Regions from separate parts of the Achromobacter spanius genome, predicted to be linked through region 1. Evidence: riboswitches for the same ligand, from Rfam matches in the RefSeq annotation. Region 1 holds a riboswitch; the other holds the start of a gene.
What was found. A riboswitch is a leader RNA that binds a small molecule or an ion and turns the genes downstream of it on or off. The one in region 1 is predicted to bind glycine.

Region 1 (14,670 bases):
CCAGTTACCGGCTGGCGCGCGGGCTGTCGGTGGACCTGAAGGGCGGATCAGTGAACGGTATTGCCCTGGTCTACCGGACGTTCTGGGGGAACTGAGTAAAATGGCCCCCACTTCACCCCTTTAGCACCATTGCCACCATGAGCATCAAAAGCGACCGCTGGATCCGCCGCCAGGCCGACGCCGGCATGATCGAACCCTTTGAACCGGGCCAGGTCCGCACGGCCAATGGCGGGCGCATCGTCAGCTACGGCACCAGCAGCTACGGCTACGACGTGCGTTGCGCCGACGAATTCAAGATCTTCACCAACATCAATTCCACCATCGTCGATCCCAAGAATTTCGACGAGGGCTCATTCGTGGACTTCAAGGGTGATGTCTGCATCATCCCGCCGAACTCCTTTGCCCTGGCCCGCACGGTGGAATACTTCCGCATTCCGCGCAGTGTCCTGACCATCTGCCTGGGCAAGAGCACCTACGCGCGTTGCGGCATCATCGTCAACGTGACGCCGCTGGAACCCGAATGGGAAGGCCACGTCACGCTGGAATTCTCGAACACCACGCCGCTGCCCGCCAAGATCTACGCCGGCGAAGGCTGCGCGCAAATGCTGTTCCTGGAAAGCGACGAAGTCTGCGAGACCTCGTACAAGGATCGTGGCGGCAAGTACCAGGGGCAGCGCGGCGTAACCTTGCCGCGTACCTGATGGGCGGCGCTGACGAATCAAGCCTGATTCTTCAGCGCGTTTGCCCGCCCACCGGGCGCAGGTATGCAATATCCCATTCGGTCTCGCCAGCCTGAACGAAGCCGTGCCGACGATAGAAGCGGTTGGCGTCGCTACCCCGTAGCGCGCCCACGCTGACCGGCAACCCTTGGCGGTCGGCGTCTGCCAGAATGCCTTGCAGGACGCGGCCGCCCAGGCTCTGGCCCTGCGCGGCGGGCACCACATACAGGTGGTCCAGCCGCAAACCCTGGCCATCCGACCGCAGGGCATAGAACCCCAGCCGTTGTCCGCCCCGTTCAATCCACCAGGTGCAGTCCGGGTGGAAATTGTCGCGTAGCCGCGCGCGCGCCCGGTCGGCGTCAAAGCGGCCCACCCGTTCCAGGCTGTCGCGCATGGCCGCGACGCGTATGTCCGCCAGCGCATCGAAATCCGCCGCCGCGACGGGCGTGATCCGCACGTCGGTGTCTTCCGCCAGTTCGTCATAGCCCCGGCCCAGGAATTGCAGGATGCAAATGCCATGGCCGTAAGGGTCGCTAAGGTGTGCGATGCGGCCCCACGCGTGGGTGGCCGCGGGGTCTTCCAGACGCGCTCCGGCGGCCACGGCCTGATCAACAGCGCGGTCCACGTCCGGCACCACCACGTCCAGATGCACGGGTGTCCAGTGGCGCGCGTAGTCCCGCCATTGCGGCACGGCGCTGGTGGCGCGCGTGCCCGCGGCTTTCTCAAGCAGGTAGATGGGGGCGCTGGCGCCGAGCATTTCCGCCGCTTTCGGCCCCAGTCGTCGGTGCAGCGTCAGGCCGAAAGCGCGCTGATAGAAGTCAAGCGCATGCTCGAGATCGGGCACATCGATATTGATAAGAAGCTGCATGGGGCGTTCCGGAGTCAGGCGGTTGAAAACCATATCACGCGGAGGGATCGGCGGCGGTGTTGGGTCGGATGCGCTAAAGAACCCACGCCCGCGACCGTAAAAAGAATATGTGTGTTTGCCGATTTGGCGACGTCATCTCTGCAAGCTGAGCAAGGCCCCGACCCCCGTGCGTTACCCCCATATTCCCTGGCTGCCCCTGTTGTTTTACCCCGCGCTGCCAGTGGCCGCCGCGGTTGCGCTCTTGTTGTGGCGGGAATGGCCGCCGGCGCTCACATTGATCGTGCCGTTCGTGCCCTGGGTGATGGCGCTGATTGGCGCGGCGATCTGCCTGATGTACCAGCGCTCGCAAACCCTGGCGCTGATGCTGTGCGTACTGGCCGCCACCGTGATGTGGCCAACGCTGGCGCGTGAAGCGCCCTGGGCGCTGGGGCCCGCGCTGGCCTGGTGGGCGGTGGCTTACACCATCAACGCGCTGTGGGCGGAACGTTCCAGCATGCTGCTGGACCTGGCCTTGCGTGTTGGCCTGATTGCCATCGGCGTGGCCGGCATTGCTCTGATCGGCAAGGACGGCCTGGTGGAAGTGTTTGGCACCCTGGCCGTGCAAGGCAAGCTGGCGCGCCTGGGCGTGCCGATCGAAGCGCTGGTGGCGCTGCTGGGCACCGGCCTGACGCTGACTTTGCTGCTGTTGCGTTACGGGCGTCCGCAGCAGGCGGGGCAGTGGCTCGGTTTCGTGTGCATGGCATGGGTGTTGCCGCGCGGCGAGCATCACCCGATTGAACTTGCCCTGATGTCGTCCGCGGCGCTCACCGCGCTGTGCATTTCGCTGGCGCACGAAGGTTTTCACATGGCCTTTCGCGACGAGCTGACCGGCCTGCCGGGGCGGCGCGCGCTGAACGAGCGCTTGCAGCGCATGGGCCGCGTGTACACGCTGGCGATGGCCGATGTGGACCATTTCAAGGCGTTCAACGACACCCATGGCCACGACGTGGGCGATCAGGTGCTGCGCATGGTGGCCTCGCAATTGCGGCGCGTGCCGGGCGGCGGCCAGGCCTATCGCTATGGCGGCGAAGAATTCACGCTGGTGTTTCCCGGCAAGACGGCGGCCGAAAGCATGCCGCATCTGGAAGCGGTCAGACGGGCCATCGAGGCGTATCAGATGCGTTTGCGGGATAAGCCGGCGCGGCCCAAGGCGGACCAGCTCGGCCAGCGTCGGCGCGGTGCGCGTGGTGGACGCAATGCGCGACCGATGCGTGTCACCGTCAGCATCGGCGTGGCCGAGCGGGGCGACGCCTTGCGCGCGCCCGAAGCGGTGATCAAGGCGGCCGACCAGGCGCTGTACAAAGCCAAGGATGGCGGTCGCAATCAGGTGTGCGCCTATGGCGCGCGGCGGCGCGGTTCGGCGGCCTGACTGGGGCGGTCGGATCTAACGGCGCCTGACCCCTCGCCCTGGGCCGAGCGGGCTACTTGCCGTCGAGCGGCAGCGCCATCAAGGTCTCGTCGTACAACTGGCCGTTCACGCACAGGGATTCGCGCTCCTTGCCGTATTCCTCGAATCCCAGGCTGGCATACAGCGATGCTGCCGCCGCGTTGTTGGCGGTGACGCTCAACTGCACCTGGCGGATGCCACGCATGGTGCGTGCGTGTGCAATGGCGGCTTGCATCAGCAAACGGCCCAAGCCACGGCCGCGCTGCGCGGGCGCCACGTACATGCTCCAGATGTGCGCCTTGTGGCGCATCTTCAACTTGCGCTGGCGGCCCACGCCCACGATGCCCACCAGCGACTCATCGTCGAATACTCCGAACATCGCGCCATCGTTCTGCGGCGCTATCCACGCCTGGATATCTTCCAGTGTCAGCGTGTGTTCCTCTTCGTAACTTGATCCGAAAGATTCGGGCGTTTCAATCAGCGCATCCAGGCGCAGGCGTCGTAAAGACGGGGCATCCGGGGTGGTCAGGCGTCTGACTAGCGTTGGGTTCATGGGCGTCAAGTGTTGGGAATAGGAAACGTTGGCGGGCTTTGCGGGGCAGTATAGGCAAAGCCGCCGCCTATAATCGGGCTATTGCCGCTTGCGGTTTTCACAAAGGAGCCAACGATGTTCGGTTTCCTCAAGATAAACCAGGACGCCAATCTCGACGAAGTGCAGGATGCGTTTGTCGAGCGAGTGGCGGACGCCGCGCAACACTTTGTAGACGTCGCCGAATCCACCGGCGTCGTGCTGGACTACTCCCTGTCCAGCGTCCATGCGCTTGATGACGCGCTAGAGGCCGCCCACCTGGGCAGCCTGCCCCTGACCCCCATGCAGACCGTCGGCGCCGCCGCCTACCTTTACGAGGTGGGTCGCCGCGCGCACGGCGGCTTGTATGAGGTCTGCGACGACGACGATCCGGTCGTGCTTGTCTGCGGCGACCCCGGGGCCGAAGTCTGTTTTGGCGCCATCGCCAAGGTCGAGCGCCGCATCCGGGACGGGGCCGCCGAGTCCATCCCCGCCTATTTCGAGCTGTTCACCTCGGCCCTGCGGGCTGGTGAAGCTCGTACCATCCGGTAGGTTTTTTCCCCGGCAACCGTTGCCGCCGAGCCGAAAGCCAGCGCTTTTGGCGCGATGACAACGGCTGTTCGGCCCATCTGGGGATTTCCCGTAGGACTGAAAGAAAAACGGCCCTACAATTCGGCCATTCCCGCCTGTCGGCGGGGGCTCGCGCCGTCTGTCATCAGCCGGATTTTTACTAGCAGTACACTCGCGCCGCGTTATGCGACCGAACCCGCCATGCCCCCAGGAGCGCCTGCATGAAATTTCGCTTCCCCATTTTCATCATCGACGAGGACTACCGTTCCGAGAACGCGTCCGGTTTGGGTATTCGTGCCTTATCTGAAGCGATCGAGGCCGAGGGCGTCGAGGTGATCGGGGTGACCAGTTACGGCGACCTGAGTTCGTTTGCGCAACAGCAAAGCCGCGCCAGCGCCTTCATCCTGTCCATCGACGATGAAGAGTTCGACGTGGACTCGCCCGAGGACGTGGCCAGCGCGATCAAGAACCTGCGCATGTTCATTGGTGAACTGCGTTTCCGCAACGCCGACATCCCCATCTACCTGTATGGGGAAACGCGTACGTCGGAACACATTCCGAACGACATCCTGCGCGAGCTGCACGGCTTCATCCACATGTTCGAGGACACCCCCGAATTCGTGGCGCGCCACATCATCCGCGAAGCGCGCAGCTACGTGGATTCGCTGCCCCCGCCGTTCTTCCGCGAGCTGGTCAAGTACGCGCAAGACGGTTCGTATTCCTGGCACTGCCCGGGCCACTCGGGCGGTGTCGCCTTCCTGAAGAGCCCCGTGGGCCGCATGTTCCACCAGTTCTTCGGTGAAAACATGCTGCGCGCCGACGTCTGCAACGCCGTGGACGAACTGGGCCAACTGCTGGACCACACCGGCCCCGTGGCCGAGTCCGAACTGAACGCCGCGCGCATCTTCCATGCCGACCATTGCTTCTTCGTGACCAACGGCACGTCCACGTCCAACAAGGTCGTGTGGCACGCCAACGTCGCGGCCGGCGACGTGGTGGTGGTGGACCGCAACTGCCACAAGTCGATTCTGCACGCCATCACGATGACGGGCGCGATCCCGGTGTTCCTGCGCCCCACGCGCAACCACCTGGGCATCATCGGGCCGATCCCGCTGGAAGAATTCCACCCGGACAACATCCGCAAGAAGATCGAAGCCAACCCCTTCGCGCGCGAAGCGGTGAACAAGAATCCGCGCATCCTGACGCTGACGCAAAGCACGTACGACGGCGTCATCTACAACGTGGAAATGATCAAGGAACAGCTCGGCAGCTATGTCGATACGCTGCACTTTGACGAAGCCTGGCTGCCGCACGCGTCCTTCCACGAGTTCTACCAGGACATGCACGCCATTGGTCAGGACCGCCCGCGCAGCCAGGACGCGATGGTCTTCGCCACGCACTCCACGCACAAGCTGCTGGCCGGTATTTCGCAGGCCTCGCAGATCATCGTGCAGGAATCCGAGACCCGCAAACTGGACCGCAACGTCTTCAACGAGGCGTACCTGATGCACACGTCGACCTCGCCGCAGTACGCGATCATCGCGTCGTGCGACGTGGCCGCCGCCATGATGGAACCGCCCGGAGGCACCGCGCTGGTCGAGGAAAGCATCCGCGAAGCGCTGGACTTCCGCCGCGCCATGCGCAAGGTGGAATCGGAATTCGGCAAGAACGACTGGTGGTTCAAGGTCTGGGGCCCGAACCGCCTGGTGTCCGAAGGCATCGGCAACCGCGACGAATGGATCCTGGAAGCCAACGACCACTGGCACGGCTTCGGCGAAATGGCCGAAGGCTTCAACATGCTGGACCCGATCAAGGCCACGGTCATCACGCCGGGGCTGGACATGTCGGGCAGCTTTGGCGAAACCGGCATTCCGGCCGCGCTGGTGTCCAAGTACCTGACCGAGCACGGCGTGGTGGTTGAAAAGACCGGCCTGTATTCGTTCTTCATCCTGTTCACCATCGGCATCACCAAGGGCCGCTGGAACACGCTGTTGACCGCCTTGCAGCAGTTCAAGGATGACTACGACCGCAACCAGCCGCTGTGGCGCATCCTGCCGGACTTCTGCCGCGTGCATCGCCGCTACGAGCGCATGGGCCTGCGCGATCTTTGCCAGGAAATCCACGAAGCCTATCGCGCGCGCGACGTCGCCCGCCTGACCACCGAGATGTACCTGAGCGACATGGTGCCGGCATTGAAGCCGTCGGACGCCTTTGCGCGCATGGCGCACCGCGAGGTCGAGCGTGTCGACATCGACAAGCTGGAAGGCCGCGTCACGGGTGTGCTGCTGACGCCGTATCCCCCGGGCATTCCGCTGTTGATTCCGGGCGAACGCTTCAACCGCACCATCGTGCAGTACCTGCAATTCGCGCGTGAATTCAACGAACGCTTCCCCGGCTTCGAAACCTATATTCACGGCCTGGCCGATGAAGTGGGTCCCGATGGCGAAAAGCGCTACTACGTTGATTGCCTGATCGAAGAATAAGACCCGGCGGGTCTGGAGTCCTGATGTTTGATGTAGCCGTACTCGGCGCCGGCGCCGCTGGCATGATGTGTGCAGCGGTGGCCGGGCAACGCGGCTTGCGCGTGGTGCTGGTCGACCACGCCGAGCGCCTGGCCGAGAAAATCCGCATTTCGGGCGGCGGCCGCTGCAACTTCACCAACATCGGGACCGGACCCGCCAACTTTTTGTCCGATAACCCGCATTTCTGCCGCTCGGCACTGTCGGCCTACACGCCGCAGGATTTTCTGGCGCTGATGAAGCGCCACCACATCGCCTGGCACGAGAAGCATCGTGGCCAGCTGTTCTGCAACGATTCCAGCGAATCCATCATCGACATGCTGCGCGCCGAGTGCGACGCGGGCAATGTGCAGTGGCGCATGGGGTGTTCCGTGGCCGAGATCAGCCATGGTGAGCAGGGTTTCGAGTTGCGCACCAGCCAGGGCGTGATCCGCGCGGCCAAGCTGGTGGTGGCCACGGGCGGCATGGCGATCCCGCAATTGGGTGCCACCGATTTCGGCTTGAAGATTGCGCGCCAATTCGGCTTGAAGGTGGTCGAGCCCCGGCCCGCGCTGGTGCCGCTGACCTTTGACCCCGCACAATGGCAGGCGCTGTCCGAACTGTCGGGCGTGGCGCTGGAAGTGGGCCTGCACACGGGGCAAGGCAAGACGCGCGGTGAATTCCTGGAAGACCTGCTGTTCACCCATCGCGGCCTGTCCGGGCCGGGCATCCTGCAGATATCCAGCTATTGGAAGCCAGGTGAACCCATCGTCATTGACCTGGCCCCGGGCCGTGACCTGGCCGAAGAACTGCTGGCGTCCAAGTCGGGCAATCGGCAGCAATTGCACACCGTGCTGGCTGGGCTGTGGCCCAAGCGGCTGGCGGATCGTTGGCTGCATCTGGCGGAGCAGGGCGGCAAGCCCGGGCTTGCCGCGATGCGCTTGGCTGACGCGCCGGACAAGACGCTGCGGGCCTTGGCGCAAGACATCCATCAATGGACGCTGGTGCCCAGCGGCACCGCCGGCTACAAGAAGGCCGAAGTGATGCGTGGCGGTGTCGACACACGTGGCCTGGATCAGAAATCCATGCAGGCCAAGACCGCGCCCGGCCTGTACTTCATTGGCGAAGCGGTCGACGTGACCGGCTGGCTGGGCGGCTACAACTTCCAATGGGCCTGGGCCTCGGGCGTGGCCTGCGGCAAGGCGCTGTAAACCGCGCAGAGATCAGCGCTGCCGCCAGATTGCTCCTTCGGCCGTAGGCGTCGCGGCAGGCGGGGGCGTCAAGATTGCTTCGTGGGACATGGCAGCGGCTGCCACGGCGCCTAGTGTGGCGCTATCGGAAACTTCCTTGATCGCCTTGCCGGCTACCAGCGGGACGCCCAGCTTTTCAATCAGTGCGGCGCCTTCCGGTGTTTGCGCCAGCGCGGCCAACATGCCGGTCAGGCGTGTGCCGCCAGCGGGGGTGAACATGTCGCCCAGTGAGGCGACGCCGTTTTGCATATCGCCCGAATTGGCGATGACCTTCAAGTCCGCTTGCTGCATGGCGCGGGCCATTTCCATGCCGACATCCTTGCCTGACCGTACCTGTTCGATGCGGATGAGGTATTCCTGGTAGCCGGCGTTGCCCCCGATTTCTTTCGCCAGCTTGATTTGCGCTTCAACGGGCGCCACCTGCATGGCTTGCTCCGCTGACGCTTTTGCGGCGCCAAGCGCCGTTACCCCCTCGGCTTCCCGGGTGGCCGAGATCAGATCGCCTTCCGCCTTGGCAATTTGGGCTTCTTTTTCGGCGTGGGCGGCGACCACGGCAATCTGCCGGTTTTCTTCGGCCCTGACGACGGCAACATCGCGCGAAATTTCGGCCGTTTGTACGTCGCGCACTCGCTGCACCTCCATGTCCTTTCGAGCCGTGCTGACGGATTCGAATGCAATCGCCTGGCGCGACTTTTCTTCCGCGATGCCGACCTCGCGTTCGGTTTCCGCGTTGCGCATGCCGACCTGTTGGCGAGCGTTCTGCTGTTGAAGGTCGATTTCGCGCTTCATGGCGATTTCTTTTTCGGTTGCCGCGCGATTGTGTTCGGCCACTTCTTCACGGCTCTGGCGGTCTATGCGCGCCTTTTCGCGAGCCATGATCTGGTCTATCACTTTATTGTTCGCGCTGTCGCGGATGTCCATGAACTCGATGGTCTTGACGGTCTTGACGCCCCATTCGGCCAGTTGGGTGTCGACTGCCGCGGTAAAAGCATCGGCAAGCGTGCTTCGCGCCTGCATGATGTCTTCCAGCTTGTTCGTTGCCAGCACGCTGCGCACGGACCCTTGGACCACGTTGCGAAGCTGGTCGACCAGGACATCAAAGGTGGACACGCGCTGGGCGGCAAGCGAGGCGTCTTCGATGCGGAAGAACGCGGTTACGTCGACTTCGAACGGCAGCCGCGCCGCGTCATAGGCAGCGTAATCCTTAAGGTCGACCTGGAAGTTGCTTTCGGGGAACTTGGATACCGCCACGCCCCAGATCGGCACCCAGCTTGGCCAGTGGTAGTAGGTGTTGCCGCCCAACTTGCCGCGCCCGTAAGGCGTGGTCTGTTTGCTGGATTGCACGATGTGCACCATGTTGGTGGGCACAACGCGGCGCAGGGAAACGAGGATGAGTGCTACCAGGGGAAACAGGACTATCAGAGCGCTTGCGATGCTCGTGGTGGAAATTTCGATCATGTTTACGGCGGATACTCGAAGTTAAAGCGTCCGGGGTGGGCGCCCTAGGACTGCGGGATCATAGGACGGGACCATTCCGCGACTTATGACAATGTCGTTATTGTTTTATCAAATAAAAATACATATCATTTATGTTTTCGATTTCGACTGGCGCCTTTCGATGCAAAGGCACCTGTCCCACGGAGACATGCATGCCCTATACCCTTCCGACGCTGCCCTACGCCTATGACGCCCTGGAGCCTCACATCGACGCGATGACGATGGAGATCCACTACAGCAAGCATCATCAAACCTACGTCACCAGCCTGAATGCGGCGCTGGATAGCGCGGGCATCAGCACGGAAGAGCCTGTTGAAGCCCTGGTCGCGCGCCTGGACCAATTGCCCGAAGCCATACGCGGCGCGGTGCGCAACCATGGCGGCGGGCACGCCAACCACAGCTTGTTCTGGTCCGTCATGTCGCCCGAAGGCGGCGGTGAGCCTGATGGCGCGCTGGCCGCCGCCATCGATGCCGAACTGGGCGGCATGGCTGCTTTCCGCGAGGCCTTCACCAAAGCCGCCCTGACCCGCTTTGGCAGCGGCTGGGCCTGGCTTTCGGTCACGCCCGCCGGCAAGCTGGTGGTGGAAAGCAGCGCCAACCAGGACAGCCCGCTGATGCAGGGCAACACCCCGATCCTGGGTCTGGACGTCTGGGAACACGCCTATTACCTCAAGTACCAAAACCGTCGTCCTGAATACATAGGCGCCTTTTACAATGTCGTGAATTGGTCCGAAGTGGCTCGCCGCTATGCGGCTGCGAAGGGCTAAGCCCGCTCTGTGACGGAGGCAGCCGCCCCATGAACACCTTCAGTCGTCATCGCGTGCGTCCCGCGGCCACCAGCATCAGTGTCTGGACGCTGGCGGTCTTGGTGTCATGCCTGGCTTTGCACCAGTTGTGGGCTTATCTGGATGTGCGCGCGCCGCACGTAGCTGACGCCTTGCTGGGCGGCCTGGTGGCCGCCGCCGCCACCGCGCTGGGCACCTTGCCCATTCTGTTCGCCCGCACCATTCCGCAAAAGGTCCAGGACAGCATGTTCGGCTTCGGCGCTGGCGTCATGCTGGCGGCCTGCGCGTTTTCGCTGGTGGCCCCGGGCATCGCGGCGGCCGAAAGCCAGGGCATGGGCCCGTGGGGCGCGGGGCTGACGGTGGGGGCGGCCATTCTGTTGGGCGCCGCCGTGCTGCTCATCATGGACCGCACGCTGCCGCACGAACACTTCATCAAGGGGCGCGAAGGCATCGAGTCGCGCCGCATTCGCCGGGCCTGGCTGTTCGTCATCGCCATCACCCTGCATAACCTGCCCGAAGGCCTGGCCATCGGGGTCGGCTTTGCGGGCGGCGATCCGGTGGCCGGCACCGCGCTGGCTACCGGCATCGCCATCCAGGACGTTCCCGAAGGGTTGGTCGTGGCGGTGGCGTTGCTGGCAGCCGGCTACACGCGAACCTTCGCCGTGGCGCTGGGGATGTTGTCGGGGCTGGTCGAGCCGCTGGGCGCCGTGCTGGGCGCCGCCATCGTGGGCTGGTCGGCGATGCTGCTGCCCTGGGGTCTGGGATTCGCGGCTGGCGCCATGCTGTTTGTCATCAGCCATGAAATCATTCCCGAATCGCACCGCAAGGGGCACGAGGTCTACGCCACTTGCGGGCTGATGCTGGGCTTTGTGCTGATGATGTTGCTGGACACGGCGCTGGGATAGCCTCCGCTGGCGTCAAGCCGAGCGCGGCTTCCCGGCAGTGGTTTGCCAAGGGGGCGAGCCCCAAAATCGCGCTTTTCCGGGGCTGGTTTTCGTTGTATGCTTGGCGCCGCTGTCACGCATGTTTGCGGGAGAGAGCGGCCGTTTCAGTGGGCCGCCGCCGAAGGCGCAATTCGCCCAGAATCGCTCAGGTAACCGATACCGCACATGCTTGCCCCGTCCCGGTTTTTACCGTGTGGATGAGGCAAAACAGTACTCTGGAGAGACCTGGCGCCGCCCCGAATTCGGGACACAGCGAGCAGCCCAGGCGCCGAAGGTGCAAACCCGCCACGCGCGGGGCAACTCTCAGGCAAAAGGACAGAGGGGCGGAATATTCAGCCGATGCCGTGCAAGCGCAACCAGCCTTGTCACGACCGGCATTCCGTAACCCTGGCAAAGCATTGCCGTCCCGGAGTTCTCGCGCATGTCCGCAACCCTCAAACGCACCCCGCTGGCCGACGAACACATCGCTTCCGGCGCCCGAATGGTCGACTTCGGCGGCTGGGACATGCCCTTGGCCTACGGCTCGCAGCTTGAAGAGCACCACGCGGTGCGCCAGGACGCCGGCATGTTCGACGTGTCGCACATGCTGAATGTCGATGTCGCTGGCCCGGACGCCTTCGCCTTCCTGCAACGCCTGGTCGCCAATGACGTCGCCAAGCTGACCGTGCCCGGCAAGGCGCTGTATTCCTGCATGCTGAACCCGCAGGGCGGCGTTATCGACGACCTGATCATCTATTTCTTCGCCGCCGACGAATGGCGCGTGGTGGTCAACGCCGGCACCGCCGACAAAGACGTGGCCTGGATGCAGCGCGTGAAGCAGGCCGGCAATTTTGACGTTGCCATCACCCCGCGCTGCGACCTGGCCATGGTGGCCGTGCAGGGCCCCAACGCCCGCGCCAAGGTCTGGGCCGCGCGCCCGGCCTGGCAGGCCGCTACCGAACCCCTGACTCCCTTCGTCGCCGCCCGCGTGGGCGACGACACGCTGGTTGCGCGCACCGGCTACACCGGCGAAGACGGCTTTGAAATCGTCCTGCCCGCCGCCGACGTCGTGCAACTGTGGCGCGACCTTGCCGCCCAGGGCGTACGCCCGGCGGGCCTGGGCGCGCGCGACACGCTGCGCCTGGAAGCCGGCATGAACCTGTACGGCCAAGACATGGACGAGCTGACCCAGCCCGACCAGGCCGGCCTGACCTGGACCGTGTCCTTGAAGAACGCCGAGCGCCGCTTCATCGGCCGCGACGCGCTAGAACAATTCGCCACCCCCGCCGCCTTTGTCGGCCTGAAGCTGCAAGAGCGCGGCGTGATGCGCGCCCACATGGCCGTGCGCACACCCGCCGGCACGGGTGAGCTCACCAGCGGCACCATGTCGCCCACGCTGGGCGTGTCGATCGGCTTTGCCCGCCTGCCGCAAGGTGTGCGTCCGGGCGACACGGTCGAAGTCGATATCCGTGGCAAATGGGTGCCCGCCCTGGTCTGCAAGCTGCCTTTTGTTCGTAACGGCAAAGCCGTCGAACACTCGTAAACTCGAAGCTTCGCGCGACCGGCCGCCTGCCTTCACGCACGCGGCGTTCGCGCGAGGCGCGCAACACCATTCATCTACCCCGTATTCCCTAGAGGATTTCCCATGAGCCTGCCCACCGATCGCAAGTACACCCCGTCCCACGAATGGGTCAAAGCTGAAGGCGACGTGTTCGTCGTCGGCATCACCGACACCGCCCAGGACCAATTGGGCGACCTGGTTTTCGTTGGCGACGTGAATGTCGGCGCCAAGCTGAAGGCGGGCGAAACCGCCGGCGTGGTCGAGTCGGTCAAGGCCGCTTCCGACATCTACGCCCCGGTCGACGGTGAAATCGTCGCTTTCAACGACGAACTGGAAAACAACCCCAGCCTGATCAACGAATCGGCCTTCACCACCTGGATCTTCAAGATCAAGCCGGTCAACGCCGCCGACGCCGACAAGCTGCTGGACGCCGCCGGCTACGAAGCCGTCGCCAACGGTTAAGCCGGTTCGAGCCGGGCGCGCCGTCCTCGTGGCGCGCCCGGCTCGCGAAATGCACCACCACCCCGAGATCTCTCCATGTCGCGCGCCCTAGACACCCATACCGACTTCATCCCCCGCCACATCGGCCCGTCCGACGCCGACCAGGCCGCCATGCTCCAAGTGATTGGCAGCGCCAGCCTGGACGCCCTGATCGACGAAGTCGTGCCCGCCAAGATCCGCAGCCAGGCCCCGCTGGCGCTGCCGCCCTCGCGCAGCGAAACCGACGTGCTGGCCGAGCTGAAGCAGATTGCCGGCCGCAACAAGGTCTTTCGCAACTACATCGGCCAGGGGTACTACGGCACGCAGACGCCTAATGTCGTGCTGCGCAACATTCTTGAGAACCCCGCCTGGTACACGGCCTACACGCCGTATCAGCCGGAGATCTCGCAAGGGCGTCTTGAAGCGCTCTTGAACTACCAGACCATGGTCGCCGACCTGACCGGGCTGGACATCTCCAACGCCTCGCTGCTGGACGAAAGCACCGCCGCCGCCGAAGCCATGACGCTGGCTCGCCGTGGCGCCAAGTCGCAGAGCCCGGTGTTCTTCATTTCGCGCCACGTGCATCCGCAGACCATCGAAGTCGTGCGTACGCGCGCCGAAGGCCTGGGGCTGGAAATCGCCGTGGGTGACGAGGCCGAAGGCCTGCCCGAGTGCTTTGGCGTGCTGCTGCAATACCCGCACAGCACCGGTTCCGTGTCCGACTACCGCAAGCTGGCGGAAGCCGCCCACGCGCAAGGCGCCGTGGTGGCGTGTGCCACCGACCTGCTGGCGCTGGCCCTGTTGGCCGCCCCGGGCGAGTGGGGCGCGGACATCGCCATCGGTTCGGCGCAACGCTTTGGCGTGCCGTTCGGCTTTGGTGGGCCGCACGCCGGCTTCATGGCCTGCAAGGATTCCTTCAAGCGCAACATGGCCGGCCGTTTGGTCGGCGTGTCGAAAGACGCGCAAGGCAACCCGGCGATGCGCCTGGCGCTGCAAACGCGCGAACAGCACATCCGCCGCGAGAAGGCCACGTCCAACATCTGCACCGCGCAAGTGCTGCTGGCCGTGATGGCCGGCATGTACGCCGTGTGGCATGGTCCGGAAGGCATTCGCCGCATCGCCCAGCGCGTGCAGCGCAGCACCGCCATCCTGCGTGGTGAACTGATCAAGTTGGGCGTGAAGGTGGTCAACGACACGTTCTTTGACACGCTGTTGCTGGAAACGGGCGCCGCCACCCCGGCCATCCTGACCGCCGCCGAGTGCGAGCACATCAACCTGCGCCGCGTCGATGGCGCGCGCCTGGCGGTGTCGCTGGACGAAACCGTCACCGTCGCTGACTTGCAAGCGCTGGTCAACGTGTTCGCCGCCGGCCTGGAACGCGACGACGTCGAACTCGACATCGACGCGCTGGACGCGGCCGCCGCCAGCGGCATTCCCGCATCGGTCGCGCGCGAAAGCGCCATCCTGAAGCACCCGGTTTTCTCCAGCGTGCAATCCGAAACCGACATGCTGCGCTACCTGCGCA
Region 2 (14,670 bases), 1.5 Mb from region 1:
GGACGTCAGCCTGGGCGTCAGCGTGGGCATGACGCTGGTGTTCCTGCTGGCCTGCCTGATCGGCGTGCGCTGGATCTTCAAGACGGGTTACCGCCTGAAGACCTGATCAGCGAGGGCCTCTTAGCGCGGCCTCTTAGCGCGGCCTTTCAGCGGGCCCTCTTGGCTAGCCCGCTTGGTGGCCCCTCTTAGCAGGCTGCGGTCGGCGCCTTGCGCGCCAGGCCGCCAAAGGCGTCCAGCAACCGTTCGCGCCAGGCGTGAACGGGATCGTCTTCCGCCAGCAGTTCCAAGGAGCTGGTGCAGCGCGCCCACATGAACATGCCAAAGACCGCATAGTCGGCGTAGCCGTGCTGGGCGCCCGACAAAAACGGCTGCTTGCCCAGCGTGTGGCGCAAAGGCAGCAGCGCCGCCCGCAGCGCGTCGATCTGTTCGGCGTAAGCCGCCGGCAAGTCTTCAAGCCTGCCAAAACGCTTTTCGCGCGAGGCCCGGAAATAATCCTTGTCCTTCTCGTGGATCAGTTCGTGGATGGCGGGCAGCAGCAAGCGCGCCAACACCGGCACCAAGGTGGTGTCGGCCCAGGAGTTCGCGAACAGGCTGAGCGCGCGGCCGCCCTCGCCATTGAACAGCGAGGGCCGCTCGGGGAAGGTGTCTTCCAGATAGCAGGCGATGCGCCAGGAATCATTGACCACATGCTCGTCGTGCACCAGCACGGGCACCAGCTTCTGGCCAGAAAATTCAATAGCTTCTTTCTCAGTGAAGCGCCACGGCACGGTCTTGGCCGACAGCCCCTTGTGGGCCAGCGCCATGTGCGTTTTCCAGCAGTGCGGGCTGAAGCGCAGCGTCTCGTCGGCGCCAGCCAGGTCATACAGGGTGAGATCCGGGGTCAAGATGCCGTGCTCCTTCGAAGTGGGGTCGATAGCGGAACCGGCAGCCAGGATACTGCTTTCCGGTGGCGCGGAAAACGTGGCGCGCGAGTGGAAAGCGCAAATCCGAGAGCACAAATGAAAAGCGCCACGCGCTCAAAGAACGCGTGGCGCGGGCCGGACAATCCCCGGTCCGGCCGGTCATGCCTGTATGTCCTACTTCGACTTGCCCTGGCTCAGGTTCATGACCCGCTGCTTCAACTGCGGATCTTTTTGAACGGCCTGGCCAATGCCATTGAATTCTTCAACCGTCAGGCCGTCGGCGCGCACCAACTGCACCATCTTCGCGTCGGCTTCCTGCACGACCTTCTGCTTGTCGTCGTTGGTCTTCGCGGCGTCGACCTTGGGACGGTATTCGTCAACCACGCCCGACACCTTTTGCGATGCCGAAGCGAAGCGCTGTAGTTGCTGATCGGTGGGTTGGGTGATGGCGGGGGCCATCTGCGGCTGAGCGGCCGGCTGGCTGGCGTTCTGCGCCATCGCGGGAGCACCGGACAGCGCCGTCGTCAGGATGGCGGCGGATAGGAATGCGTAAGTGGAACGCTGCATGAAACCTCCGTGTTCCGGTTAAGTGTCCGACCATGATGAAGACCGCAAGCGCCCAGGGGCAAGTTTCGCGATGTGTTTTCCTGTGTCGGCAGGCCACGAGCGGGCGCCGCCCTGTAGGAGGGAGGCCCCTGGGGCGGCCACGGAAACGTTTTGCGCGGTTTCGTAGTGGCTGCTGGCCGCGATGTGTCGGCAGGTGTGCGCGTGTGGGACGTTGCGACCCACGAATGTGCGGGGCGATCGTAGGATGGGTGGAGCGCGAGGAGACGTTCAGAAAAACCCAAGCGCCGAACGCGCGCAACCCATCAGCCGCCGGTGAAGATAAATCGGACCGCCGCTAGATGGGTTACGCGCGATGGCCCCCCGGCGATCTTGCCCCCGACACCTCGCGCTACACCCATCCTACGAATTTGGCCCGGATGCGCGCATGCCGCCGCAAACCTGGGCTGACCGGCTGCACATGAGCCCGCGCACGTTTAGCCGATATTTCCGTCAGCAGACGGGAATGGCGTTTGCGCAATGGCGCCAACGCGCTTGCGTGGTCTTGGCGCTGGCCCGCCTGGCGGCTGGCGGCTCGGTCACCGCGATTGCGCTGGACTTCGGCTACCAAAGCCCCGCCGCTTTCTCAACGATGTTCCGCCGCGTGCTGGGGCGCGCGCCCACTGACTACCTGCGGCATCGCTAGGGCCGGGACGCCTCGTGGCGGCGTTGCGTAAAGCTCAGGCCGCGTACCAGAGCACCGCGAAAAAGTGGCAGACCGTGCCCGCCAGCACAAACAGATGCCAGATGAAATGGCTGTAGCGCCAGCGGTTGTCGAAAACGAAGAACACCACGCCGCCCGTATACGCCAGCCCGCCCGCCACCAGCCAGGCCAGCCCGCCCGAGGGCACGCTTTCGATCAGCGGTTTGACCGCGATGATCACCAACCACCCCATGGCCAGGTACAGTCCGGTGGACAGGGCAGGGCGATTCAGCCGCTTGCTGGCCTTCAACCCCACACCCAGCAACGCCATCGCCCACACCAGCCCGAACAAGGTCCAGCCCCAAGGCCCACGCAGGGCGCCCAAGGCAAACGGCGTATAGGTGCCGGCAATCAGCAGGTAGATGGCCGAGTGGTCCAGCACGTTGAAGATCTGCTTGGCCCGGCACAGCGGCAAGGCGTGATAAATCGTGGATGCCAGATACAGCAAACACATCGACGCGGCGAACACCGCCGCCGCCGCGATGAAGGCGGCATCCCCCTGACGCACGGCGGCCACGATCAGGATGGGCGCGGCGGCCACAGCGCCCACGGCGCCAATGCCGTGGCTGATGGTGTTGGCGATTTCTTCGCCGAAGGTTTGGGGGCGGTCGTTGGGAAACATGAATACGTCTTATTGATGCAAGGCTACAACCATAAGCGCTTTGGGCGGCGGGCTCAATGGTTGTCGGGGTGGTGGGCACGGGGGATGCGGGTCGCGCTTGATATTGTGCAAGCCCAGCGCACGTGATCAACCGGAAGCGACTTACTCCGCAGTAACCCTGTGATACATTTCATGCGGCTGTTCCAACCGCCCGCAGAGGCGAACGCCTTGTTCTTTTTCCTGGGCTCGCACCCGCGTTGGCGCATCGGCGTCAGCGCAACAGATACTCTTAGCGTTCTGACCATCGCGGTCGCGTTGGTGTCCCGTTTGCAATGGCTGACGGGCGGCCCCGGCCTGGCCGGGAGGTTCTAGCAGGTTTACTGGCCGAGGCCTACCAATGGCGCGCAGTTTTACCAATCTGTTTTTCAAAGCGGCAAAGAAGCTGAGCAAGCTGCAACGCACGGCGATGCGCATGGCGACGCCCAAGCCCGCCCGCAAGCGGGCCACGTCGGCGCGCAAGGCGGCGGCCAAGGCAGCGCCGGCCACGGCCACCCCACGTCAACCCGTAACCCCGTCGCTGGGTAGCGGGCGCTGGGAAGGCTCCCGGCGATTTTCCGATGGCCAGGGGCGTCAACTTAGCTTTGCGCGCTATACCCCGGCTTCCGCGCCGCCCACGGGCATGCCCTTGGTGGTGATGCTGCATGGCTGCCGCCAGACCGCGCTGGCCTTCGCGCGGGGCACGCGCATGAACCAATGGGCGGACGCGGGGGGCTTCATGGTGCTGTACCCGCAGCAGTCCATGACGCGCCAGGTGCAGCGCTGTTGGCGCTGGTTCCAGCCCGACGACGCGCACGGCGGTGCCGAGGCCGATTTGATCGCGGCGCTGATCCAGTCTGAAGTTGCGCGGCACGGCCTGGACCCCGAGCGGGTCTATGTGGCTGGCCTGTCCGCGGGCGCGGGCATGGCGGCCTTGGTGGCCTTGCGCCATCCGTCGATGATCGCGGCGGTGGCAATGCACTCGGGGCCGGTGGTGGGCGACGCCCACAGTGCCACGGCCGGCATCAGCACCATGCGCCGCGGTTCGGTCAAGCCCTTGCTGCCGCTGCTGGCAAGCGTGTCAGACCCCGCCGTGTTTCAACTGGGCATGCCCGCGCTGATTCTTCAGGGCCAACTGGACCCGGCGGTGGCGCCGCGCAACGCCAAGCAACTGTTCGAGCAGTTCCGCGCGCTGAACGCCCCACGCCCGGAAGACGTGCCAATTGAACGTGTGCTGGGCTTGGGCACTGACAAGGCGTATCGCCGTGTGGATTTGCTGCGCGGCCGAAAAACCGTGCTGCGCCTATGTGAGATCACGCGCCTGGAGCATGCCTGGAGCGGAGGAGATGCCTCAGTGAAGTACCATGCCCGGGGTGGGCCGGATGCGTCGGCGCTGGTGTGGCGCTTCTTCCAGGGCTTGCGCCGCGTGGGGGCGGGTCGCTCCAAACCCTAGGCAGGATTGTTCCGATTTTGGGAACGGATATGTCGAGGCCGGGCGCCAGGGAAATGGCACCCGGTGGCAGTAACATCGCCGCATCCCTGGCGCTGGCTGCATTCCGCGCGCGCCCACCAGACGAACCCCTTTGGAACTTCCCGCCATGACGCTTTCTGTTTATCAGGCCTCCGTGCCCGTGCTCATCCGAGGCCTGACCGTGCTGGCCAGCCTGCTGGAAAAAGGCCTTGCCCATGCCGAAGCAGCGGGCACCGACCCCGCCGACCTCGTCAACGCGCGCCTGGCGCCCGACATGTACCCCTTGTCGGGCCAGATCCAGCGCGCCAGCGATGCGGCCAAGTTCGCCGTGCAGCGCTTGTCGCAGGGTCAAGCACCCAAGTTTCCCGATGAAGAAACCACGTTTGCGCAATTGCAGCAACGCATCCAGGACACGATCGCCTACCTGCAATGCGTGACGCCCGAGCAGTTCGACGGCGCCGAAGACCGACAGATCGTCATCAACTTCGGCGACTTCAAACCCGAGTTCAAGGGCGACACCTATCTGCTGAGCTTCGCGCTGCCGAACTTCTATTTCCACGTGACGACCGCCTACGCGATTCTGCGCCATGCGGGCGTAAAGATCGGCAAGCTGGATTTCCTGGGGCCGTACTCGCAATAAGCGGCGGCCAGGCGCAGGGCAAACGCAGGCCATGCAGACCGGCGGGCCCGCCGCCCGCCGCGTAGGTTTACTTTTTGTTGGCGTCGCCGCAACCCGACATCTCGCCCATCTTGGCCATGTTTTGCTGGATTTCTTCGGGCGTGTAGTCGAACTGGTGCGTGGCGATGGACCAGCGGTGGCCAAACGGGTCCACCACCTGGCCGTACCGGTCGCCCCAGAACATATCTTCGGCGGGCATCGCCAGGGTGGCGCCGGCGTCCACCGCTTGCTTCATCGCGGCGTCCACGTCCTTCACGTACAGGTGCAGCGTGACGGGCGTGCCTTTCAGCGCCTTCGGCCCCAGGCTGCCCCATTCGGCAAAATCATCCATCAGCATCAGCACGGAATCGCCGATGCGCACAGCCGCGTGCATGATCTTGCCGCCCGGGCCGGGCAAGCGCGCCAGCTCTTCGGCGTTGAAGGCTTTCTTGTAGAAGGCGATGGCGTCGGCGGCGCCCTCGCAGATGATGTGGGCGGTCAGCGTGTGCATGCCGGCGGGAATGGGTGTGGTGGCGGGCGTGGCCATGGTCAGTCTCCAGATAGGTGAGGTGATGGGTTGGGGACGGAGCACCGCCGCGCGTGGCGTGCCGGCTTGTCCTGTCTATACGACGAACGGGCGGTGTCGATATCGACACGCCGCGCCATTTTTTTTATTTGCTTACCAAGGTGCTGAATCCGCCCCAGCACATCCGCTTGAAATCGAACACGTTTTCGCAACCGCTCATATTGGCCAGGCGGGGGTCGGCCATGACCAACGGGTTGATGCGGTCGCGGTCGGCCTTGCTGGCATACAGGATCCAGGCGAAGACCACCGTTTCGCCGTCCTTGACGCCGGCCGCTTCGGCAAACGACCGCATGTTTTCGCCACCCGGTCCATCGGCCACGCATTCGCGGTAATCCAGCGCGCCATGGTCCAGCCAGACCACCTTGGCCTGTTCCGCCATCTTCTTGTAGTCGGCCAGGTTGGCCTTGGGCACCGGCAGCAAGAAACCGTCTACGTATTCTTCCATCGCACACTCCTTTGGTTGCTGTGGTTGGTTCGGCGAGCGCGCCCGCTGGTCGCGCCTGCCGCCGTCCGGCCATACAGCCGTAGACGCCACTTTATCGGCATCGGCGCCGCTTTCAGATAGGGGATTGCGACATTCTTGCGGGTGGATTGCGTCAACGCCCGGGCGTATGCTTAGCGTCATGAAAAATGTCGCGTTTCTTCTGCCCACGGGCACCAACATTGCGTCCCTGGAAACCGCGCGCCACGGCTTCCTGGTGGCCAATAACTACCTGGCCGCGCAAGGGCGCGAACCCCAATTCCATGTGCGCACCCTGGCGCTCACGCGCGAGGTCAGCCTGGATGAGGGGCGCATCAAGGTGCAGGCCGACCTGGTGCTGGCCGACGCGCCGCAAATCGACATCTGCATTGCTCCACCCCTGTTGGGCACGGTGTCCGACGTGGTGCTGTCGAACCGGGAGTTGATCGATTGGTTGTCGACGCATCACCGCAATGGCGGCGAAGTGGCCAGTTTGTGCGTGGGCGCCGCGCTGTTGGCCGCGGGCGGCGTGCTGGACGGACAGCAGGCGGTGGTGCATTGGGTGGCGCAGAACCTGTATGCCAGCCTGTTTCCGAATGTCCGCTGGATCAGCGACCGCGTGGTCATGGCCGAGAACGGCGTCTACACCAGCGGCGGCGCGTTTTCGGCGGCGCATCTGGTGCTGCACCTGATCGAAAAATACACCGACCGCGACACCGCCATCTGGTGCGCCAAGTATTTCCAACTGGACTGGAGCCGCCAGAGCCAGTTGCCGTTTTCGGTGTTCATGGGCCAGAAGGCCCACGCAGACGAGGTGGTGCGCGCCGTGCAGACTTACATCGAAGGCCGCTACACGGAAAAGATCACCGTGGAAGAGCTGGCCGGCCACCACGCCATGGGCCGTCGCACGCTGGAGCGGCGGTTTCGCCAGGCCACGGGCAACAGCATCGTGGAATACCTGCAGCGCGTGCGCGTGGAAGCGGCCAAGAAGCGGCTGGAAAGTTCGCGCAAGAGCGTGGCCGAAGTCATGTACGAAGTGGGCTACAACGACACCAAGGCGTTTCGCGACATCTTCAATAAATATTGCGGCATGTCGCCCGTGGGCTATCGCGAACGGTATCAGTAGAAAATCGGACTTCTCTTACAGATGTTCGGGGCGCTCTCGGCCTATTCTTGATGCGTCGCGGCCTGACTCCCAGGCCCGGGAGGCAAGCCGACATGAGCATCAGCGTCACGCAAGATGATCCCCGCTACAAGACCCTGAAAAAGGGCTTCAACCTGCGGTGGCCCGCTCAACCTGCTGATGCCGTCGCACGCATCGAACTCTGTGAAACGCCCGAGGATGCGGCCCGCGCCCTGACCCGCATCGTCGCCGACGGCAAGCGCCCCACGATACGCAGCGGGGGCCATTGCTACGAGGACTTCGTCTCGAACAATCCCGACGGCGTCATCCTGGACCTCAGCCTGCTGGACCGCGTGCCGCCCGCATCCGACGGGCTGCTGCGCATTGCGGCTGGTTCGCAAAACTGGAACGGCGACCAAGACCTGTACAAGCGCCATGGCGTGTCCTTGCCCGGCGGTTCATGCTATTCGGTGGGGGCGGGCGGCCACATCACAGGCGGCGGCTACGGCCTGCTGTCGCGCTTGCAAGGGCTGGCGTGCGACTGGCTGAGCGCGGTCGACATCCTGACGGTGGACGCGGGCGGCAACGTCGTGCCGCGCACCGTCAACGCCACGCGCGACCCTGACCTGTTCCGTGCCTGCCGCGGCGGGGGCGGCGGCAACTTCGGCGTGATCACCAGCTATGGTTTCGCCACGCTGCCACAGGCCCCGCGCGAAGTGGCCATCGCCACGGTCGCGTTCGACTGGGCCGGCATGACGCCCCGACGCTTCGCGCAATTGCTGGACATCTACGGCAGCTATTGGGAAACGCGGGGCAGGCAGTCCGATACCTGGGGCATGTTCTCTTTGCTGAAGCTTACGCATCAGGCGGCGGGGCAGATCGTGATGATCGTGCAGTTCTGCAACCCCGACGGCACCTGCCAAGACCTGACGGTGCTGCAAGACTTTCTGGACCGCTTTCGCGCCTGCGCGCCGGTGGCCGCGCGCCCCACCACGCCGGGCCTGCCGCGCCCGCGCATCGGCGGCGACCTGCTCTGCAGCGAACCTCACACCGTCATTCGCTACGACTGGCTGACGGCCACGCAAACGCTGAATGGTTCTGGGCCAAACCAACGTGGCAAATACAAGTCCGCCTATATGAAACGCAACTTCAGCGCGCATGAAGCCGCCCGCATTTACGTGCACCTGACTCGCGATATGCCCGGCGCCGACCTGCGCCAGTCGCTGTTGCAAGTGGACTCCTATGGCGGCGCCATCAACCGCCCCGAACGCCTGCGCGACACCGCCGTGCATCAGCGCGAATCGGTCATGAAGCTGCAATACCAAAGCTACTGGACCCACGCTGACCAGGACGCCATTCATTTGCGCTGGATGACGGACTTCTACCGTGACGTGTATGCCGACCCGGCGGAGCCGTCCGAACGCGATGTAGCGGGCACGCCGTATCCCGGGGACCGCTATCAAGGCTGCTACATCAACTACCCCGACCGCGACATGCTTGCGTATGCCGTGTGGCCGCGGTTGTATTACGGCAAGGGCGAGCTTTATCCTTTCCTGCAACAGGTCAAGCGCCGCTACGATCCGAACAATGTCTTCCACCATGCGATGTCGGTGCGCCCGTGATGACGCCCGCTACGCCCAGCCGGAACCTGCCATGAATACCCTTGCCAGCGCGCCGCGCAGATCCTTTATCCAGCTTGCGGGCGGCTTGTCGGCCGCGAGCGCGGCGGGGCCGTGGTTGTCTGCGATGGGCGCCACGGCATCCCGTGGCGATGCCGCCGCCTTCGCCTATGTGGGCACCTACACGCACGATGCGCCGGGCGGCACGGCGGGCGGGCCGCCGTCGGCGGGCATACAGGTGTTTGCGGTGCGCGAGGCGGGCTGGCGGCTGATCCAGGTCATGGAAAGCGACAACCCGTCCTACCTCGCCATGCATCCGACGCGGCGTTTTCTGTACGCCATCAACGAGATCGAACTCTGGCAAGGGCTGCCCCGGGGCACGGCGGAAGCCTACGCCATTGATCCCGATGATGGCCGCCTGCGCTTGCTGAACCGGCAGCCGCTGTCCTTGTCCAGCACCGCGCCTGCCCACCTGGCGGTGTCGCCGGATGGCAAGCATCTGGTCACCGCGCAGTATCTGGGCGGCACCTACAACGTGCTGCCCATCCACCGCGATGGCTCGCTGGGCGCGGTGTCGGGCATTGTCAAGGAAACCGGCTCGGGCCCTCGCCCCGAACAGCAGTCCGCGCACCCGCACATGGTGTTGTTCGACCCCACCGGCCTGCGCGTGCTGGCGACTGATTTGGGCAGCGACCGCATCAATCTTTTCACGTTTGAAGACGGCGACTTGTCGCTTGCCGGACGCACCGAGCTGCCGCCAGGCAGCGGGCCGCGCCACCTGGCGCTGCATCCCGACGGCGCGTTGCTGTATGTGGTCAACGAGCTTGATGCCAGCGTGTCGTGCCATGGTTATGACGTCATCGCGGGCCGTGTGCTTGAACCGCGCCACACGGTGCCGGCCACGCCCTCGGGCTTTACCGGCACGGGCGACGCGGCGGCGCTGCTTATCCACCCGTCCGGCCGCTTTTTGTATGTCTCAACCCGCCGGGTGCAGAACGATCATCCGCAGGCCGACAGCATTGCCGTGTTCGACATCGGCGCGGACGGCGCGTTGACGCCCCTGCAGTTCTGGACCGAGGGGCTGCGTTTTCCGCGCGCGTTGGCCCTGGCGCCGGATGGCGGAGCCTTGTACGCGCTGAACCAGAAGGGCGATTCGATACTGCGTCTTGGCATCGATGCCAAGACGGGCCGCCTGGGCAGCCCCCAGGTGGTGGCTCAGGCCCCCACGCCTGTGTGCCTGGTGTTCGCGTAGGGGGCCGAGCGCCCTGTTCATTTCGCACACCGGGGAACCCCTCCGCCCGCTCGGCGTCGAACGGTTCATGAACGCCAACCCTGTCTTGCGCTTCATCAAGCGCATCGTCGTACTTTCCTTGTTGGCCGCGCTGGCGGTCTGGGCCTGGCCGCGCCTGCCCGACGCGGCGCGCGCGCCCTGGCATATGGCGCGGCTTGCCTGGCAGCAAGCCCCGGCGTCATTGCCTGTGCCGGTACAGGGCGTGTCCGCCGCGCGCCTTGCCGACACCTGGGGCGCAGCCAGGTCGGGTGGCCGGCGCCACGAGGGCATCGACATCTTTGCGCCCCGTGGCACGCCCGTGCTGTCCACCACCGAAGGCGTGGTGATGCAGGTGGGCACCAACAACCTGGGCGGCCAGGTGGTGTGGGTGCTGGGCCCCGGCCGCCAACGGCATTACTACGCGCATCTGGACGGCTACGCCGACATTGAACGCGGGCAATTGGTGGCGCCGGGCGACGTGCTGGGTTATGTCGGCAATACGGGGAATGCCCAAGGAACGCCGCCGCATTTGCATTATGGAATTTATGACGGCGGGGCCATCAACCCGTATGCGCTGTTGGTGACGAAGAAAACGCCGTCCTGACGCTTTCCGCCAGCACTTGCGCGGTGGCCGCCGACAGGGTCCAGCCCAGGTGCCCATGCCCGGTGTTGTAGAACACGCCCGGGCGCTTGCCCGGCCCGACGCGCGGCAGCATGTTGGGCGTCATCGGGCGCAGGCCGCACCAGGGCACCACGCGCGATGTCATCACGTTGGGGAAATGCTGGCGGGTCCAGTCGATCAGGGGTTGCACGCGCTCGGCGCGGATGTCCAGGTTGAAGCCGTTGAACTCGGCCGTGCCCGCCACGCGGAAGCGGTCGCCCAGGCGGCTGGTGACGATCTTTGCCGCTTCGTCCAGCAAGCTGACGCGGGGCGCGGCGGCGCGGCTGTCGACGTCGTCCAGGTGCACGCTGATCGAATAGCCCTTGACCGGGTAGATGTTCAGCGTGTCGCCCAGCAGCTTGGCGAATTGTCGGCTGGCGGATCCCGCGCACACCACGATGGCGTCGGCCTCGTGCGGTTCGCGTTCGGCGCCGCCGTTGCGCCGTACCTCCAGCCGGTATCCGCCGTTGTGCGGGCGAATGGCGCCGATGTCGGCGTCTTGCACGAAGGCCACGCCACGGCGTTCGCACGCGCGGGCCAGGCCTCGGGTGAACTTGTGGATGTCGCCGGTGGCGTCCGACGGCGTGTAGAAGCCACCGTGGCACTGGCTTTGCAGGGTGGGTTCGATGGCGCGGGCTTCGTCGGCGGTGACCGCATAGCGGTCCAGCCCGCCGGCTTGCAATAGCGCGTTGGCGCGATGTGCCGCCTTGAAGCTGTCGGCATCGTGGTAGATGTGCAAGATGCCTCGGCGTTCCAGGTCGAAGTCAATGCCTTCGGCCTCGGCCATATCGAACAGGTGTTGCCGCGCCTGGATGGCCAGGCGCGTGGTGGCGATGGTGTTGTCGCGGTAGTTGGGAATTTGCCCCATGAACTGCGCCAGCCACGAATACTTGTGCCAACTGAACCGGGGGTTCAGCAACAGCGGCGCGTTTTTGCGCAGCATCCAGCGCAGCCCTTTGAGAATGGTCGCGGTGCTGTTCCAGACTTCGGCGTTGCTGGCGGACAATTGGCCACCGTTGGCGTAGGACGTTTCCATGGCGGGATAGCGCTGGCGGTCGTAGACGGTGACCTGGTATCCCAGTTTGCACAAGGCATAGGCGGACGTGACGCCGGTGATACCGGCGCCAATGATGGCGATGCGGGGCATGGTGGCTCCAGAGGGGGTGGCCGCACCCAATGTGGACGCGGCACCCCATCTGTCTTTGATACCTGAGAGCTTCACCCGGCCGGCTTTGCGGCGGGTTCCCCTTCGGTGGGCGCACACGGCGCCTCTCTCCAGATTGTCTAGACGCGCGCAGTCCTGTTGCCTGAGAGTTTCCGGGGCGGTTGCTCCGTCGGCGTTGGCCGCAAGGGCCAATCTCTTCTGCGCGGTTTTGAATCGACGGGGTAGAGAATAGCCAAGTTCCTGTCGTAATTGATTCAGGGTTAGTACTATGTCGCGTGCGCCGCGCACGTTGATGGGGCGGCGCAAACCGAGAGGACGATAGGAATGATGTTTCACGCCGCGCGACGCGCCGTCTTGCACGCCCTGGCCACCGTGGCCGGCTGCTCCCTGTTTTCGTTGATGGCCGTGTCCGGCGCGCAGGCGGGCTCGCCTCCTGCGAAGGCGGATCAATCCGCCACCTCCGGCCAGCCCGCGCGTGCCGAGCCGGTGCCTGCTGGCGCCGATATCGACGACGCCGTGCATGCGCTGATGCAGGAGTACGACGTGGCCGGCCTGGCCATCGCCGTCACCCGCGAAGGGCAGCATGAATTCCGCAACTATGGCGTGGCCTCGCTGCAAACGCACACCCCCGTCAGCCGCGACACATTGTTCGAGCTGGGCTCCATCAGCAAGACCTTTACCGCCACCTTGGCCACCTATGCCCAGGCGCTGGGCAAGCTGTCGCTGTCCGACAGCCCGGCGCGCTTCGTGCCGGCCTTGCAGGGCACGGCATTCGGCAAACTGAACCTGATACACCTGGGCACGCACACGGGCGGCGGCTTTCCCCTGCAAGTGCCGGACGCGGTGACGGACGACGCACAATTGATGGCCTACCTGGCTGCCTGGACGCCGCGCTACGCGCCGGGCACGTACCGCACCTATGCCAACCCCAGCATCGGCATGCTGGGCGTGGTGGCGGCCAAGAGCCTGGGTGAGCCGTATGCACAAGCCATCGAGAAGACGCTGTTGCCCCGGCTGGGCTTGTCCAACACATACATCCACGTGCCGGCCGCCAAGATGGGTGACTACGCGCAGGGCTACAACAAACAGAACGCGCCCGTGCGCGTGAACCCGGGCGTGCTGGCCGACGAAGCGTACGGCGTGAAGACCAGCGCCAGCGACCTGATCCGCTTTGTGGATGCGAACATGGGCGTCGCGTCTGCCCCGCGCGAATTCAGCGCGAAGGCCGCGCGCGAAGCGAAGATTGCCCAGGACGTTGTTGGTGATGCCGTGATTGCCAAGGCGCTGGCGGACACGCACGTGGCTTACTACGACGTGGGCGCGATGACGCAGGACCTGGCGTGGGAACAACTGGCGTACCCCGTCACGCTGGACGCGCTGTTGGCCGCCAACGCGGGCACGATGAACAGCCAGAGCCAGCCGGCCAAGGCCTTGACGCCGCCGCAGTCGCCGCGCGCCGATGTGTGGATCAACAAGACCGGTTCCACCAACGGCTTCGGCGCCTACGTGGCGTTCGTGCCTGCCAGGAAGGTCGGCGTGGTGATCCTGGCCAATCGAAATATTCCGAACGAGGCGCGCGTGCGCCTGGCGTATCGCATTCTTGAGGCGGACGCGCGCTGAGTTGAAGCGGACGCGCGCTGAGTTGAAGCGGACGCGCGCTAAGGGGGTGGCTGGCGCGCACCACCCGCGCGCGGCAATAGCCCCATCACTTCCAGCCGCTTGCACAGCTGCCCCAGGCGCTCCATCTTGTAGGCGTCCACGTCCACGCCGGCATAGTCGTAAAAGCCTTTGCCATCGCGCAGCCCGTTGCGGCCTTGTTCCATGTTGCGGGCGATGACATCCGGCGACGCGAAGCGTGGGCCGATCTCGCCTTCAAGGTAGCGCGACGCGTAGTACAGGATGTCGCCGCCGCCCCAGTCGATGAATTCCAGCAAGCCCAGCACCGAAAAGCGCAATCCAAATCCCAGGCGCACGGCCGTGTCGATGTCCTCGGCGCTGGCCACGCCTTCCTCGACCATGCGGGCGGCTTCGTTCATCGCCAGCGCCTGGATGCGCGGCACGATGTAGCCCGCCGAGGGCGCGCACTGCACGGGCACCTTTCCGGCCTGGCGTAGCACGTCCAGCAAGGCTTGCAAGGCGGCATCATCCGTACGCGGTCCACGGCTGACTTCAACCAGCGGAATCAGATAGGCCGGGTTGAGCCAATGCGCGTTCAGAAAGCGCTCGGGGCCGTGCACCAGTTGCGCCAGCTCGGTCACCAGAAACGTGGAAGTGGTTGATGCGATGATGGCGTCCTTCGCGCAGACTTGCCCCAACCAGGCGAAGGCGTCGCGCTTGGCGTCCAGGCGTTCGGGCACGGCTTCGAAGACGACGCGCGCGTGTTGAAGATCGGCAATGGCGTCATCGCGCCCGCACAGGCGCACGCGCTGCATGGCGGTGTCGGCCTGCTCGGCATCCAGCAAACCCAGGCGGCTTAGCGTGCCCAGTTCGCGCCGCAGGTTGGCCAGCACGCGCGCGTGGTGCTCGGCTTGTTCGGCGGGCGTTCTGGGCTTGATGTCGATAAGCGTCACGTCGCGGCCGGCATGCACGTACGACAAGGTGATGCCTTCGCCCATGCGGCCGGCGCCGATCACGCAGATTCTGTCTTCCATGATCAGCACCCCTGTTCCAGCAATTCCGCCATGCCGGCACGCGACAAGCGGTCCAGCCCCAGGCGTTCCAGTGTGCGGCCTTCGGCGTAAAGATCGCGGCCGGTGATGGCGCTGGCGATATTCAGCAGGCCCTGCGCGACCGGCGTCGGTACGTCTGCCCA

Region 2: linked by a shared signal. The riboswitch ahead of ELS24_RS19470 (D-amino acid dehydrogenase) and the one ahead of gcvT (glycine cleavage system aminomethyltransferase GcvT) in region 1 are both predicted to bind glycine.

What each region holds. Positions count from the first base shown of each region.
Region 1 covers NZ_CP034689.1:5,759,225-5,773,894, reverse strand. Annotated here, with positions in the region: gene ELS24_RS26410 (translocation/assembly module TamB domain-containing protein) at 1-95, shown strand, start outside; gene dcd (dCTP deaminase) at 138-701, shown strand; gene ELS24_RS26400 (GNAT family N-acetyltransferase) at 733-1,587, opposite strand; gene ELS24_RS26395 (GGDEF domain-containing protein) at 1,754-2,995, shown strand; gene ELS24_RS26390 (GNAT family N-acetyltransferase) at 3,048-3,566, opposite strand; gene ELS24_RS26385 (hypothetical protein) at 3,681-4,133, shown strand; gene ELS24_RS26380 (arginine/lysine/ornithine decarboxylase) at 4,373-6,634, shown strand; gene ELS24_RS26375 (NAD(P)/FAD-dependent oxidoreductase) at 6,658-7,860, shown strand; gene ELS24_RS26370 (SPFH domain-containing protein) at 7,873-9,357, opposite strand; gene ELS24_RS26365 (superoxide dismutase) at 9,549-10,163, shown strand; gene ELS24_RS26360 (ZIP family metal transporter) at 10,193-11,086, shown strand; glycine riboswitch at 11,202-11,297, shown strand; glycine riboswitch at 11,331-11,454, shown strand; gene gcvT (glycine cleavage system aminomethyltransferase GcvT) at 11,547-12,647, shown strand; gene gcvH (glycine cleavage system protein GcvH) at 12,750-13,127, shown strand; gene gcvP (aminomethyl-transferring glycine dehydrogenase) at 13,203-14,670, shown strand, end outside.
Region 2 covers NZ_CP034689.1:4,273,183-4,287,852, reverse strand. Annotated here, with positions in the region: gene ELS24_RS19535 (ABC transporter permease) at 1-106, shown strand, start outside; gene ELS24_RS19530 (glutathione S-transferase family protein) at 186-884, opposite strand; gene ELS24_RS19525 (DUF4168 domain-containing protein) at 1,077-1,469, opposite strand; gene ELS24_RS19520 (helix-turn-helix domain-containing protein) at 1,894-2,151, shown strand; gene trhA (PAQR family membrane homeostasis protein TrhA) at 2,186-2,830, opposite strand; gene ELS24_RS19510 (extracellular catalytic domain type 1 short-chain-length polyhydroxyalkanoate depolymerase) at 3,207-4,298, shown strand; gene ELS24_RS19505 (DUF1993 domain-containing protein) at 4,444-4,956, shown strand; gene ELS24_RS19500 (VOC family protein) at 5,024-5,521, opposite strand; gene ELS24_RS19495 (DUF1428 domain-containing protein) at 5,646-6,005, opposite strand; gene ELS24_RS19490 (GlxA family transcriptional regulator) at 6,172-7,146, shown strand; gene ELS24_RS19485 (BBE domain-containing protein) at 7,239-8,765, shown strand; gene ELS24_RS19480 (lactonase family protein) at 8,797-10,014, shown strand; gene ELS24_RS19475 (M23 family metallopeptidase) at 10,082-10,636, shown strand; gene ELS24_RS19470 (D-amino acid dehydrogenase) at 10,593-11,840, opposite strand; glycine riboswitch at 11,979-12,069, opposite strand; gene ampC (class C beta-lactamase) at 12,258-13,478, shown strand; gene ELS24_RS19460 (3-hydroxybutyryl-CoA dehydrogenase) at 13,517-14,509, opposite strand; gene ELS24_RS19455 (NAD/NADP-dependent octopine/nopaline dehydrogenase family protein) at 14,512-14,670, opposite strand, start outside.